Regions from separate parts of the Glutamicibacter sp. 363 genome, predicted to be linked through region 1. Evidence: riboswitches for the same ligand, from Rfam matches in the RefSeq annotation. Region 1 holds a riboswitch; the other holds the start of a gene.
What was found. A riboswitch is a leader RNA that binds a small molecule or an ion and turns the genes downstream of it on or off. The one in region 1 is predicted to bind S-adenosylmethionine.

Region 1 (7,116 bases):
CCAGCGCGTTGCGAGGCCGCACGCAACAAGGGCAATGCGATGGTGTGGTCGCCACCGATGGTCACCAGCGTTGAGCCGTCTTCGGTCAGTTCCAGCGCATTGTGCTCGATGGTCTCGATGGCCTCGTTGATGTTGAACGGGTTGACCGCCATGTCACCGGCGTCGGAAACCTGGCTCAAGGCGAAGGGGGAAACCTCGGTGGCCGGGTTGTATGGGCGGATCAACCGTGAGGACTCACGGACGTGGTTTGCTCCAAAGCGTGCGCCGGAACGGTAGGAAACACCGGAGTCAAAAGGCACACCGACGATCTTGATATCGGATTTCTGGACTTGGTCCAGCCGCGGAAGCCGTGCATAGGTTCCGCCTCCGGCATAGCGCGGAATTACCGCGGCATTGATGGGTCCAATGTTCCCATTTTCTTCGATCCGGACTTCTTTCATGAGCGCTTCTTCCCGGCACACTCGACAAGAGTTGCCTAATATGAAACATGAGTTTCCTCCCATGCTATTTATCGGTGCGCTGACCGTCAAGGTGCAATCACCAAGGAAGCCACAAAAAACCGGTTCTGCTGGTTAAAACAGCGATCCCGCAACACCAATTGGGTTGCGGGATCAGGTCTCTGATTTGGAACATGAAAATGCGATGAAGCGAATAGCGCGTAGTCGCAGGCAGCGGGTCACCCGTGCCACCGGGCCAAGTCCGCAGCACCGATCAGCCCGGCATCGGAGCCAAGCTCGGCTCGTACGATGCGAGCAAACGGCCGGTAGCCTCGCCCCGGCAGCAGCTGCCGGTAGGAGGCCTCCGCCTGTTCGACCAGGGAAGTGGAAGCAGACCCTAGCCCCCCGCCGATGACCACGACGCCAGGATCCAGCACAGCCGCAAGATTCGAAATTCCCCTCCCGAGCCATCGACCCATCTCTTCGATGAGCTCCATGCAGGCAGGGTCGCCATTGACCGCCAGCGCCGTCACCATCGCTCCGCTCACCTTGCCGGGGTCCGCTTGGCAGGCTTCACGCAAACTATATGCCCGCGGAGAATCCAGCCGGACAAGCTCTGCCCCTTCACGTCCCAGTGCGTTGGCCGACGCGTATTGTTCCCAGCACCCTCGATTTCCGCACGGGCAACGGTGGCCGTCCACCACCAAAGTCTGGTGCCCGAACTCCCCGGCGACGCCGAAACTGCCGCGCAGAATACTGTTGCCGAACATGATGGCGCCGCCGATACCCGTGCCAAGGGTCAGGCAGACGCTCAGCTCCTCGCCTCGTGCCGCCCCGAAACGATGCTCGGCCCACCCCGCGGCGTCGGCATCATTATTCAGGACGACCTTGCGGTTCATCTTCGATTCGAGGCGTTCACGCACCGGCTCATCACGCCATGCAAGATGCGGGGAGAAGAGGACATGCGAACCACTTCGGTTAATCCAGCCGGCGGCCCCGACACCCACGGGCATATGAGTATCCCCGTCGCTGAGCTCGCTGACTACCTCGGCAATAGAATCTTCGGTCAATGCTGCGCTCCGGCCCGGAGTAGGGCGGAAGCTCCGGCGAAGAATCCGGCCGTGGCCATCGACCACGCCGCCGGCGATCTTCGTCCCGCCGATGTCTATGCCGACCGCAAGGTTTTCGGTAGACATTTCACCCTTCCAATGCGTGCGTGTAGTTCAGCAGCTAGCTTTCGAAGGACTTCTTGCTGCTCGCTACCAATGCCCGGTCCACCTCATGGAACCCAAAACAGAAACCTGCCGAAAGCACGAAGGACTTAATTGCAATCTCGTCGAGTTCATCCGCCACGTAAACCAGCTGGACAGGCCCCGCAAGCACTAGTAGCACCAGCGTCCACACCGCATATACCCAAGAGGTTTTCGCCTGTGCCATCTGCGGGTATTGAGAACGGCGGTGAATAGTGCGTAAGCCGATGACCAGGATGACCCCCGCCAGAATCGCCGCCCCGGCGATGAAAAAATAACGTTGAGTGCGGATCAATGTCATGGTCACACCAATTAAGACACCGAGAATTGCAGACATCCACCAGCTCGCGGAGCGCAGTTCGACCAGTTCAGCCCGTGGCTCGCTTTCCGTCACGGAGCTCCCTTCGGTTATTTATCGGCGTCGAGAAAAGTTGTTGACGCTATGTCAAGGATACGCTTTGGGCTTTGCCCGGCCGAAACCCGGCACGGACGGAAAACGCGCAAGCCCTTCAAAAGCGCAATGCGGTTTTGGTCAGAGCAACAGCGTCCAGGTCACTACGGCGGTCCGGTCCGAAGTATTTTCCCAACTGTGCGGCTCACGGCCCGGGAAGGTTACCGTATCGCCCGCTTGCAGTTCAATGCGGTCCTCGGGCAGAACCAAGGTAAATTCTCCGGAAATCACGTGCAGAACTTCCACCTTGCAATCCACCGAATACAGCTCGGCCTCCCCCGAGCCCTGCGGCGCGACCTCTGCCCTAATCATCTGCACCCGGGTCTCGGCGCGGGGAGTGACCAGCTGTTCGGTGATCCCCTGACCGCCCAAGGCGATTCGCGGTGCGTGCTCCAACCTGACCAATTTGGTTTCAGGTACAGAGAAGAGCTGCCCGACTTCTAAGCCCAATACTTCGCAGAGCCTAAGCAATGTCGATACCGACGGGCTAGTCAAGTCTCGCTCCACGCGAGACAAGAACCCCTTGGTCAGTCCGGACATTTCAGCCACCTGGTCGATGGTCATTCGTCGGGTTTGGCGTACCCCACGCAAACGGGCACCGATATTAATCGACGAGCCGGTGGGCTCTACGGGCAGTGTTTTCATGCTCTCCCACCATTTTGACACCGGCGCAGCCCTAGATTGGCAGCACCCGGCCTACAATTCCGCTAAACCAATCCGGTTCAGGTTCCTACACTGCGTCAGTTTACCAATAGGCAACGAGAACTGCGCCGAGCTCACGCTTCAGTCCTGAAGTCAGCAACCAATCCCTCAATGCGCCGGCGCTGTTTATTCAATCGCCAAGAAACTAGACTCGGCACATGGATACCGCTGGCAATCCGTCCTCCAAGAGGCTTCGGACCTACTTGAACGAGGCCCGCAACACCGTGCTCTGGAAGTGCCAGGGACTCTCCGAGGAGTTGGCCCGCCGCCCCATGACGGATACCGGAACCCACATGCTTGGTGTCATCTACCACCTAGCAATCACCGAATACGGTTATTTCGGCGAGTGCCTAGGTCGTGTGCCCAACGATCGGCATGTGCTTCAACTACTGCAAAGCGATGAACCGCAGATCGACTTCCTGCCTCCGGCCAGCTTCTCGGTAGAAGATGTTCTCGCGTTGTACCGAAAATCCATCGCATTTGCCGAACACGCGCTTGACGAATTGAACTTAGAATCCCCGGCAGAGGTCCCCTGGTGGTCCGTGCATCGGCATACCACCGTGGAGCATCTTATTGTTCATATGATCGCGGAGACCTCCCGGCATGCCGGGCATCTCGATATCGTTCGAGAGCTTCTCGACGGACAGGTAGGACTGCGCGAACAGGCGAGAAATATCCCTGGATTCAGCGCTGAGCAATGGAAGGAACAACGCTCCTCGCTGCAGCGAATCGCCGAGCAGTCCTAACAACGATTCTTCGCCAAATCTTGCTCATAGCTCTGGCAGGGCACCGCCTCTAACAGGCCGCATAGGCTCGCGCTAGCTCGGATGGCCCTGACCGAGCCCAGCGACTAGGAGCACCACCTGGTGAAACTGCCGGTCCGTAGCCTGGCGTTGGTCCCAACGGACCAGAGGCGTTGGACCTGAGCGGCATATTGCGCAGCGATACTCCCGCGCGGCTCGGGCAGGCCTGGCGGCATCGACGGCGGGTCGGGAGGGGAGCCACTTGCCGGAGATCGGTCACCGGGCCAGCCACCGGTAGTGCCCGATGTCCAGATCCCCGCCCGGCGACCTTCGCCTGCGCCAAGCGCAGGGTTCTTGTGGGCGCGGTCCGTGCACCTCCCGGTGCTCGGCTCTGCTTCCCATGAGGCCCGCGAGAGCCGAGTATGACGTCTCACTACGCATCCGGACAGCCCACGGGTGTAGCATCGTGGTGTTGCTTCACGAGATGCGGCGCCAAGCTCCGACTGGCCGCACACCAACCCCAGGTTCATGGGTGGTTCGGATGAAGAAGCGGTCCGTACTCCAACCGGCTACGGGCAAGAGCTCTTTTAAGGGTCCACGATAGTTATGGCTTCAAACGTCCTTCCCATTATTGACCTGCAAACCGGCCAGGTGCAGTTTCCGCTTCGCGGAGTCTGGGTCAGCTACTACGTCACCGACCCGCACCTGCTCACCCGATTGCTAGCCAGAACCGTGGGTCCGCCGAGCTTCGACAGGCAGCGCGAGGAACTTTCGGTATTCGTGGCAGCCCGAGGGCAAAACCCTGGCGCCGCTAAGGTATTTAGTCTTGCCAAATTCCCAGTGCTCGACTCACTCACTAAACTAGGGGGTTGAACCTAACCCGGATCATCTGCCCGTGAATGATCCAATTCTGCCGCAGGAGACTCATCCCCGTGATGGCCCCAACCTCAATTCCCGAACCATCCAAGGCGCAGATCCGCCGCTGGCGCCAGTACATGGCCGATGAGGTCGCCGAAGGTGCGATCTACCGTGAACTGGCCGAAAAGCGCACCGGACAAGAACGCCAGATTCTCCGTGGGCTAGCCGAAGCGGAAGAACGCCACGAAAATTACTGGCGCGCTAAGCTCGGTGAACACGTGCGCCCGGTCCGTCCGTCGATGCGGCGCACCATGTTGCGTTTCATGGCCCGGCATTTCGGTTCGGTGTTTGTCTTGGCGCTGGCCCAGCGTGCCGAAGGCAACTCTCCTTACGCCACCGATCAGGATGCCGCGCCGCAAATGGCCGCGGATGAGCAAGTGCATGAGGAAGTCATCCGTGCTTTGGCTACGGCCGGCAGATCCCGGCTGTCCGGCAACTTCCGAGCCGCGGTGTTCGGCGCAAATGACGGGCTCGTTTCGAATCTGGCCTTGGTCATGGGCATCGGCGCCACCGGTGTGGCCTCGTCCCTCGTGCTCTTCTCCGGAATTGCCGGCCTGCTGGCCGGCGCGCTGTCCATGGCTGCCGGGGAATTCGTGTCAGTCCGTTCCCAACGTGAGCTTCTCACCGCGTCGCGCCCTACCCAAGTCACGCTTTCTGCCGCCCGTGACCTCGATCTTGACGCCAATGAATTGGTGTTGATCTACAAAGCACGTGGCATGAACAATGAGGACGCCGAACACCGCGCGGCAGAACGCATGGGGCTGTTTACCTGCGATTGCAACCCCTCCTTCTCACTCCATCCAGAAGTTCGCAGCGCGGAACTGGAACGCGAACATGAGGAGCTTGGTTCGGCACCGGGAGCCGCCATTTCTTCGTTCATGTTCTTTGCTTCGGGCGCAGTCATTCCGATCCTGCCCTACATCTTTGGGCTCACCGGGCTAGCTGCGGTGAGCGTGGCGGTCGCTTTGGTCAGCATCGCGTTGCTGCTCACCGGCGGCGTCGTTGGCCTGCTATCCGGTGCGTCCCCGCTCAAACGTGGCGTGCGTCAGCTGGCCATTGGCTTGGGTGCGGCCGCTGTAACCTACTGCTTGGGCTTGCTTTTCGGCACCACCGTGGCTTAGCTCCAAAAGCAGACTGCTGGCCGTTGCCCCAACATGACACAGCTTGAGGCACCGGCCACTATCGTTGTTAGAACCGCGTGCGGCGCCGCAATGGAGTCATTGTTTTAATGAATTCGACGGCTTCTTGCACGGTGTCCACCAAAGCTATTCTGCTTTCCATGGCCCTCCCGGCGGCAAGCGCCTGCAGCAAAGGCCAGACCGGTAGCTTCCGTGTCCAATGCTCGCGGCCCACCAACACAATGGGAGCGACGCGAGCGCCGGTCGCGTAGTAGTTTTCGCAGGCGTCTTGGAATATTTCCTGGACTGTCCCGGCAGCACCGGGAAGCACAATGATTCCGCCGTTTGCCTGTTCGAGCAGGATGGCTTCGCGAATCGAGTTCGTGAAAAACTTTGCTATATGCGTGGCAAACAGGTTTGGTGGCTCATGGCCGTAAAACCAGGTGGGCACTCCCATTGAATTTCTCGTGCTGGGGTATTCTTCACGCACTCGCAATGCTGCACGCGCCCAGGCAGTCCGATGACGGATCGCGTCTGGAGCTTGTGCGAGGATATCCACGGCTCTGCCGGTAGCCGTTTTGTCATAGTCTGCAAGCCACGCGCCGGCGTTTGCCGCTTCCATGGCCCCTGGTCCCCCACCGGTAACAATCGAATAGCCTTGGCCGGTTAGCATCGCACCGAGCCGCACTGCATCGGCGAATTCTTGCGTGCCACGTGCTACCGCGTGCCCGCCCATGATCCCGATCATGGGCGTCTTGGCAAATACCCCATCGTAAACAGCGCTCAACATCGCCTGACCAATATGGTGATCATGCAAAGTCGTTGCCATTGTGCTGTCATCGGGCGAAAACTCAGCCGGAGAATTCGCTTGCGAATAGGTATAGATCTGCGCGTCGGGCACCTGCGAGTAGGGGGCTTCTTTGATCCCCGCATAGAGCTCTAGCGGGGAGTAGAGCCCACGTTCATAAATATTGAACGGCAGCTGCGTTCCGGTACTCATGCATAGCCCGCCGGTTGCTTCTACGAGCGAACGTCCGGCATCGGAATAGACGCAATCAATAAAAAGACAGTTGGCAAGGTCCAGAGCGCTTAAAACCGAGTCCCTGGTTCGAAGATCAACCCGATGAACGCGCCAGTTTCGGGCAAGCGATGCTTGAGTTTCGATGGCTTCGGCTGCCAGCCTGTCGAACTCAACCATTGTGGTGACATTGACCGCTCTGGCGGGGAGATAAGGCCACACATGAGACATGCATCTACGCTACCTTGAACACAAGTGATTATTCACAGTTAGCGTCCTCAACTTTCACCTACGCCCCGAACGTGAAACGATGAGAGGATGACTGATTCTGTGCCACCACTCATTGACGCAAGGCACCTACTGGCGTACTTGGGTGACGTTCCATTCTTCTTCGGGCAACAACTTGCCAAGAACGACGAATCAGTGACTGACGTCGCCTTTGATGAAACTGCGAGTGTCATCTCGGGTACCGTCCTCGA
Region 2 (7,116 bases), on a different contig from region 1:
ATAACTGTAGGATTCCAAGTTTTTTCGTTCACCCAACAAGTCAACCAGAATCTTGCGCACTTTGATCCGCAATAGTGGTCACAAGTCTTTTGTTGCAATAGCGTAAACTTCAAAAATCATCTTACATTCTGTTCATAAACATGTTTGACTAGTGATAATTATTCAAATACGCAGCACCAGCGGTCATAGATCTTTGTGGTCGACAGGGGCCAACTCGCAGAATTACGGGACTCATGGACGAGATGGATATAACACAGCTGATCGATTCTAATGAATTGCAGGATTTCGGTTTCATCGACGAAGACCCACTGGGTGGTTCAACTTTCGTGGAAACGACCTTTAGCGCTATTCCGTTACTAACGGGAATATTTGCCGTGCTCTTTATCCTTTTCGTGGGCTTCATCATTTACATCGCAGTTCGAAATTACAAGGCAACCAGAAAAGCGGGATTTGATCCATTCACCCTACAGACAGACGTCGCCACCCGGTTGGCTCGCTCGCAGATGCTAGCTCCGAAGAAAACTACGGAACAGAAACTATCCGAGCTAGACGATCTGCTTACACGCGGAATCATTTCTCGCGAAGAATATACGCAAGCGCGAAGCCAAGCGCTGCGCGATTAATTGTTCTCATCCGTTGACATAAAGTTACCCAAGAGTAACAATGTAGGAGTGTCTGAAAACCCAATCTCCGGCCCGGCAGCCCCACCCCAAGAAGTACATCATCCATGGCGGCGTTACGTTGCGCTCGGAGATTCTTTTACAGAGGGAATAGGTGACCCCGATCCGCACAATCCGGGAAGACATCGTGGGTGGGCTGACCGCGTCGCCCAGCAATTAAGTACCACCGTTCCGGATTTCGCCTATGCAAACTTAGCCATCCGCGGACGGCTAATCAATCAAATAGTTGCAGAACAGCTTGAACCAGCAATCGCGCTTAAACCGGATTTGATCAGCATTTGCGCGGGCGGAAATGATGTCATCCGGCCCGGCGGCGACCCGGATAAAATCGCCGAAAAGCTAGATGGCGCCATCAATGAGTTAAGTGGCACTGGGGCCACCATTGTTTTACTGACCGGCCCGGACATTCGCGACACCCCGGTACTTGGTGGGATTCGTGGCAAGGTCGCAATTTACAACGAAAACGTCCGTGCCATCGCCCAACGTCATGACGCAGTCGTGGGAGATCTCTGGGCATTGAGCGAGCTGCGCCAAACACAAATGTGGGATCCGGATCGCTTGCACTTTTCCCCCGCGGGCCACCAAGTGATCTCCGCAATGGTGCTCGATGCACTGAACGTTCCCCACGAACGCGTCATGGACGCGCAATTAGAACACGCAACCCGAAGCTGGCGCGAAGCACGAATTGAAGACCTGCAATGGGCTCGCGAGTACTTTGGTCCGTGGATCCTGCGCAGGATTCGCCACCAGTCTTCCGGTGATGGAGTTAGCGCAAAAAGACCGCTTCCCACGCCCTTCGCCGTGCAGCCGCCGAATGCCTCGCTGGGTGCTGGAGATAGCGCTCCCGGACAAAAATAAAGACACAAAACAAATGGGACGTGGTTTGTTGCACCGATTACTGGTGCGAAAATCCACGTCCCAAATGTATATGACTGCTTAGTTTTTAGCCCTTAGTCATCAAAGACTAGGGCGGTCAGTACCGGTCCAAGTTGCTTGGCGTCCGTCAGGAAACCGTCATGTCCAATCGGTGAATCGATGTAATGCACCGGCTTAGGCTTCGGCAACGAGGCGGCGAGCAGTTCAGACTGCGCCGGGAAGTACAACCGGTCGCTGTTGACCGCGGCGACCACCACATTCACCTTCTCCAGTCGAGCCAGCGCAACCGTGAGCGATTCGTAACCGCGCGCCACGTCATGGCTCATCAAAGCCTCGGTGAGCACCAGGTAGCTATTCGCGTCAAAACGATGAACCAGCTTGGTCGCCTGGTGATCAAGATAGCTTTCCACCTGGTATCGGCCGCGTGGGCCGCGTGTTGTAACAAACGGCTGTTCGCCGGTCTGCGCATTACGCGCAAACCGCGCTTCAAGCTCAGCCTCCGAACGATAGGTAATATGCGCCAGGCGTCGAGCCAGGCCCAATCCGGCATCCGGGCGCACTCCGTTGGCATAGTAGTCGCCCTGCGCAAAGTTGGGATCGAGGCGAATGGCCTCGGTCTGCACCTGCGCAAAAGCGATCTGTTCTGCCGTGGCTTGCGCCGTGGAGGCCATCACCACCACGTTCTTTACGCGTTGCGGGAATTCAACCGCCCATTCAAGGGCTCGTGCCCCACCCATGGAACCGCCGATGACCGTATGCCAGGAGTGCACCCCGAGCAGGTCGGCCAACCGCGCTTCGAGGCGCACGGAATCCTTGATGGTAATAAAGGGGAAGCGTGAACCCCAGGCGTTGCCGTGCTCATCTGGCGAACTAGGTCCGGTGGACCCATTGCAACCACCGATGATGTTGATGGCCACGACAAAATACTTGTCGGTATCAACAGTTAGCCCGGGGCCGACAAAATCTTCCCACCAGCCCGGGGTCTGCGAATCTCCGCGCGATACGTGCGCATCACCGGTCAACGCGTGCTTCACCAGCACCGCGTTGGTCCCCTCCGCGTTAAGCTGGCCCCATGTTTCGTAGGCCAACTCGATCTGCGGTAGGTAGCCACCGGTTTCGAAGGTGTACTCCCCCACGAACGCACGACGCAAAATGCCGTCTTGCCCGTCGGTAAGTTCCTGCGATGGCAGAGTTTCTTCGGTAGTCACTATGGATGCCATGCCTAAAGGGTTTCCTGCAATTCCTGGTGAGAGAGCTGCTTAGTGGCAGCAAAACCAAGTTGCAGATCAGCGAGAATATCCTTGATGTTTTCAAGTCCCACACTCAACCGAACGAGGCCCGGACGCACACCGGCGGCCAGACGTTCGTCTTCGGTCAATTGCGCGTGGGTGGTCGACGCCGGGTGGATGACGAGCGAACGAACGTCACCGAGGTTGGCCACATGTGAATGCAGCTCCAGCGCATCCACAAAAGCCTTGCCAGCTTCGAGTCCACCAGCAATATCGAAGGCAATAATCGCGCCGACACCGTTTGCCGAGTACTTCTGTCCGCGTTCAAACCACGGCGAGGAAGGCAGGCCAGCGTAAGCGACCTTTTCAACCTGCTCCTGGCTTTCAAGCCAGACGGCTACTTCCTTCGCGTTTTGCACGTGACGCTCGATACGCAGAGACAAAGTCTCCAGACCTTGAGCAATAAGGAAAGCATTAAACGGTGCGACAGCCGCGCCCAGATCGCGGAGCAACTGCACGCGAGCCTTCAGAATGTAGGCAAGATTGGCACCAAGGATGCCATCAACGCCCAGATCGCGGGCGAACACCAAACCGTTGTAGGACTCATCGGGGGTGTTGAAGTCCGGGAAACGTTCCGGATCCTTCGCAAAATCAAATTTGCCCGAGTCCACGATTACGCCGGCAATGGCGGTGCCGTGACCACCGAGGTACTTGGTGGCCGAGTGGATGACGATATCCGCGCCCCACTCGATGGGGCGGATCAGATATGGGGTTGCCAAGGTGTTATCAACCAGCAGTGGAACCCCGACCTCATGGGCAATCTGTGAGACTCCCTCGATGTCCAAAATGTCTTGGCGCGGGTTGGAGACGACTTCACCGAAGAAGGCCTTGGTATTTGGCTTCACCGCTGCACGCCACTGATCCAAGTTGTCTGGATCCGCCACGAAGGTGACCTCGATACCGAGCTTGCGCAGCGTGTGCTTGAGCAGGTTCTGCGTTCCACCGTAGAGGCTCGGGCTGGCCACCAAGTGGTCTCCAGACTGAGCCAAGTTGAGAATTGCGAGGGTGGTTGCTGCCTGCCCCGAGGCGACCAGCAGTGCGCCGACGCCGCCTTCAAGATCCGCGATACGGTTTTCGACCGCTTCCTGCGTTGGATTACCGATACGGGTGTAAATCGGCTCCAGCTCCTGCAGTGCGAAGCGAGCCGCGGCGCTCTCGGCGTTCGGGAAAACAAAAGACGTGGTTTGGAAAATCGGCAGGGCACGCGCACCGGTGACCGGATCTGGTTGCTGCCCGGAATGGATCTGACGTGTTTCAAAAGACCAGTTGTTACTCATGGTTTCCTCCATATTGTTTGTCGACTATGGGGGTACACCACTCAAAAACACACCGACGGCAAATTCCTCGTCGAGGAGCTTTCGAAGGGGGTAACCCGCGCTTGTCCTCAACGCTTGGTGCGTCGAGGGCCAGGTCTTCACCCGGGGCACCCCACCGCGGCGGAGGGTTGCCGCCCAGTAAGCCGGGGCTTGTTACTGGGACTCATGACCTGACTCAAGTCTGCCCGATAGCCGAAGAATTTGGCAATATGAGATAGCTTAACGTGACTCAATCGGTCATATAGATCTTTAATGAAGAAATTTATGCAGACTGTTCGATCCCACCATTACCACTTAGGGTCGCCTAAGTCGAGACTGAGATCACATAGTGACATGATGGGGCACATGATGAGGCTAGATCACGTTAGTTACGCATGTGGCCCCGATGGGCTCATGCCAACCGCCGAAAGAATCTCCAAGGCTTTGGGCCTGGAATTCGTCAAGGGGGGCGTACATCCGCGTTTTGGAACGCGGAATGTAATTTTCCCGCTCAAGCACAACCAGTACCTAGAAGTTGTTGAAGTTCTAAACCACCCTTCCAGCGACAAAGCACCGTTTGGGCAGGCAGTACGAGCCCGCTCCGAGCTTGGCGGCGGCTGGATGGGATGGTGCGTTTCCGTTGAAGACCTCTCCAGCGCCGAAGAGCGGCTGGGACGTAAATCTGTTCCGGGAAACCGCAAGTTCCCAGACGGCCGCGAACTCACCTGGCAGCAAGTTGGAATCAAGGGGCTCATCGCTGATCCGCAGGTTCCGTATTTGCTTCGCTGGGACGCAGGAACGGAGGATCTGCACCCTTCGAAGGCTCTAGAGCCTGTAGGTGCGATTCAAAGCATCACTATCGCTGGTTCCCGCGACCGCGTCCTAGACTGGCTAGGCCAGCCAGAGAACGTCAATCTTGGCGCGGTGAGCATGGAATACGAAGCACCCAACGGCACTCCGGGCATCTTGTCGGTCACCTTTGAAACCGACAATGGTTTGGTCACGCTATAACAAAGAACGTCGAAATAAAGGGTAGGTGCGGACGGCAACGTCCTCGCCTACCCTTTGTCGTTCCAACTATCCAAGCCTTTTGCCTAGGACCACCACTTCTTGAGCTTCGTAGCCTAGCCGCTCGTAAAATCCGATCACATCAGTGTTCTCGGTACGCACCATGAGCTGTACTTTGGGCACCCCTTGTTCAGCAAGCCAACGCGACGCTGCCCCCATAATCTCCTGTCCAAACCCCTGGCCCTGCATGCCGGGTTGGACCGCCACGTAATATAGCCAGCCTCGGTGTCCGTCGAACCCAACCATGGCTGTAGCTACCAGTCTTTGCTCATGAGGTCCCGCAAGAATCGTAGAGCTCTGATTCTCCAGTGTTTTACGTGCATCTGCCTCCGGATCATTCCATGGCCGCGTAAGCTCGACGCTCCGCCACAGGGCTGTTGCTTCGCCTATTTCGGTCAGTTTGAGTTCACTGATTTGCATAAGTAAAACGTACCGTTGAAAACGTCGTTTATTGCCATTGCGCAATGCTTGCCGTTGTGGGGTTAGCCTCCGATACCGATAGCGGGGCCGAAGAGCATGAACCCGACAAATCCCACTGCGTCCAACAAGAAGTGCGCGATCACCAACGGCATCACTCGCCCATATTTCTGGTAAATCCAACCGAAAATCACACCCATGGCTATGTTTCCCAGCATCGGGCCGACGCCTTGGTAGAGGTGGTAGCTACCGCGGATCAGCGCAGATCCGAGAATCAGCGTCCACGGTCCCAGGTTCAGCTTCTTACCGTAGGTAAACAGGAAACCGAGCATGATCACTTCTTCAAGCACCGCGTGGCGTACGGCAGAAAGCAGCAGCACCGGCACGCTCCACCAATAGTCACCAAGATTAGCCGTGGACAACGCGGTGGTTACTCCCAAGGCACGGCCTGCGGCATATACGCCCAGGGTTCCAAGGCCCATGGCAAGAAACAATCCGGCCCCAAGTAACAGATCTTTACCCGGACGGCGGAAGTCGAACCCTACATCCTTCACGCTTCGGTCCAGGGTGCGGTGCATCAAATACAGTGCGAGAAGAACCGGGATCAGTGCGAAGAAAATATCCAGCAACTGATAGGACAGGTCGAAGTATTCGCGCGTGTTTAACGGATTATTCATCGACGTGGTCTGGTCGCGCAACGGCGCACGGCTCACCTTGTCGGCGAAACTAATCAGTGAATACACCGCGCTCTGCCCCAAAGACAGGGCTAGAACCAAGATGATCTCAAACCTGAGAGTTTTGCGGGTTGCTGTCTGCTCAATTTGTTCAGCGTTCACATTTTCGATCATAGGCTGATCTGACTGTGCGCGTGCTGAGGAGCCTCATGACTAACCTGCGACAACCTGAAGTTGAGACCACCAGCAAGCTGAACAAAAAGAGTGCGAGTGAGTCGTCCTGTGGCATCGGAGGAAAAGGCGGGAAAGGCAATTTGTCGCGTTCAGTCACCGCCTCAGCTAGCTTGTCTGCAGGTGGAGGTGTGGGCATCAAAGCATTCAACGCAAATACGAACTTCACGGTCCAAAGCTCGCTAACTACAATTTTGTCTTCCGCGTCGTCTAAAATGAACTCACGTCAAATGTATGTTGCTCGCCCACAAAGCACTTTCTACATCTTCAAATGGCGGCAGTACACTGCGGGATTCAAAACTTCGAGCGGATCAGGGACTGCAATTTCTCCTACGGGAATCCAGTTCCGAGTAGTTGCTGCCTAACAAGGAATTAATCTTGAGATCAAAAAGCACTCTAATTTTCGCAACAATCGTTGCACTTGCCCTCTCATTCACAGGTTGCTCCGTTGGCAAATCAGAAATCTCCACACCATCAACAGGACCGTCGCTAGTGCCGATGCAAAAAAATGAAATTGCGGCGACCAAAACGACCATCGAAGAAAAGATCCAAACTGTCTCAGTTGGAATTCCACTGAATGGTGGCC

Region 2: linked by a shared signal. The riboswitch ahead of ACT3UA_RS09035 (bifunctional o-acetylhomoserine/o-acetylserine sulfhydrylase) and the one ahead of ACT3UA_RS04395 (hypothetical protein) in region 1 are both predicted to bind S-adenosylmethionine.

What each region holds. Positions count from the first base shown of each region.
Region 1 covers NZ_JBQSYR010000005.1:47,051-54,166, reverse strand. Annotated here, with positions in the region: gene speB (agmatinase) at 1-440, opposite strand, end outside; gene ACT3UA_RS04415 (ROK family protein) at 677-1,633, opposite strand; gene ACT3UA_RS04410 (hypothetical protein) at 1,668-2,081, opposite strand; gene ACT3UA_RS04405 (helix-turn-helix domain-containing protein) at 2,220-2,783, opposite strand; gene ACT3UA_RS04400 (DinB family protein) at 2,999-3,586, shown strand; SAM riboswitch class IV at 4,059-4,171, shown strand; gene ACT3UA_RS04395 (hypothetical protein) at 4,190-4,456, shown strand; gene ACT3UA_RS04390 (VIT1/CCC1 transporter family protein) at 4,519-5,622, shown strand; gene ACT3UA_RS04385 (LOG family protein) at 5,690-6,868, opposite strand; gene ACT3UA_RS04380 (DEAD/DEAH box helicase) at 6,956-7,116, shown strand, end outside.
Region 2 covers NZ_JBQSYR010000012.1:75,836-82,951, reverse strand. Annotated here, with positions in the region: gene ACT3UA_RS09055 (alpha/beta hydrolase) at 1-32, opposite strand, end outside; gene ACT3UA_RS09050 (SHOCT domain-containing protein) at 234-623, shown strand; gene ACT3UA_RS09045 (SGNH/GDSL hydrolase family protein) at 672-1,538, shown strand; gene metX (homoserine O-acetyltransferase MetX) at 1,631-2,776, opposite strand; gene ACT3UA_RS09035 (bifunctional o-acetylhomoserine/o-acetylserine sulfhydrylase) at 2,779-4,134, opposite strand; SAM riboswitch class IV at 4,215-4,332, opposite strand; gene ACT3UA_RS09030 (VOC family protein) at 4,507-5,151, shown strand; gene ACT3UA_RS09025 (GNAT family acetyltransferase) at 5,218-5,628, opposite strand; gene ACT3UA_RS09020 (CPBP family intramembrane glutamic endopeptidase) at 5,691-6,473, opposite strand; gene ACT3UA_RS09015 (hypothetical protein) at 6,509-6,895, shown strand; gene ACT3UA_RS09010 (hypothetical protein) at 6,909-7,116, shown strand, end outside.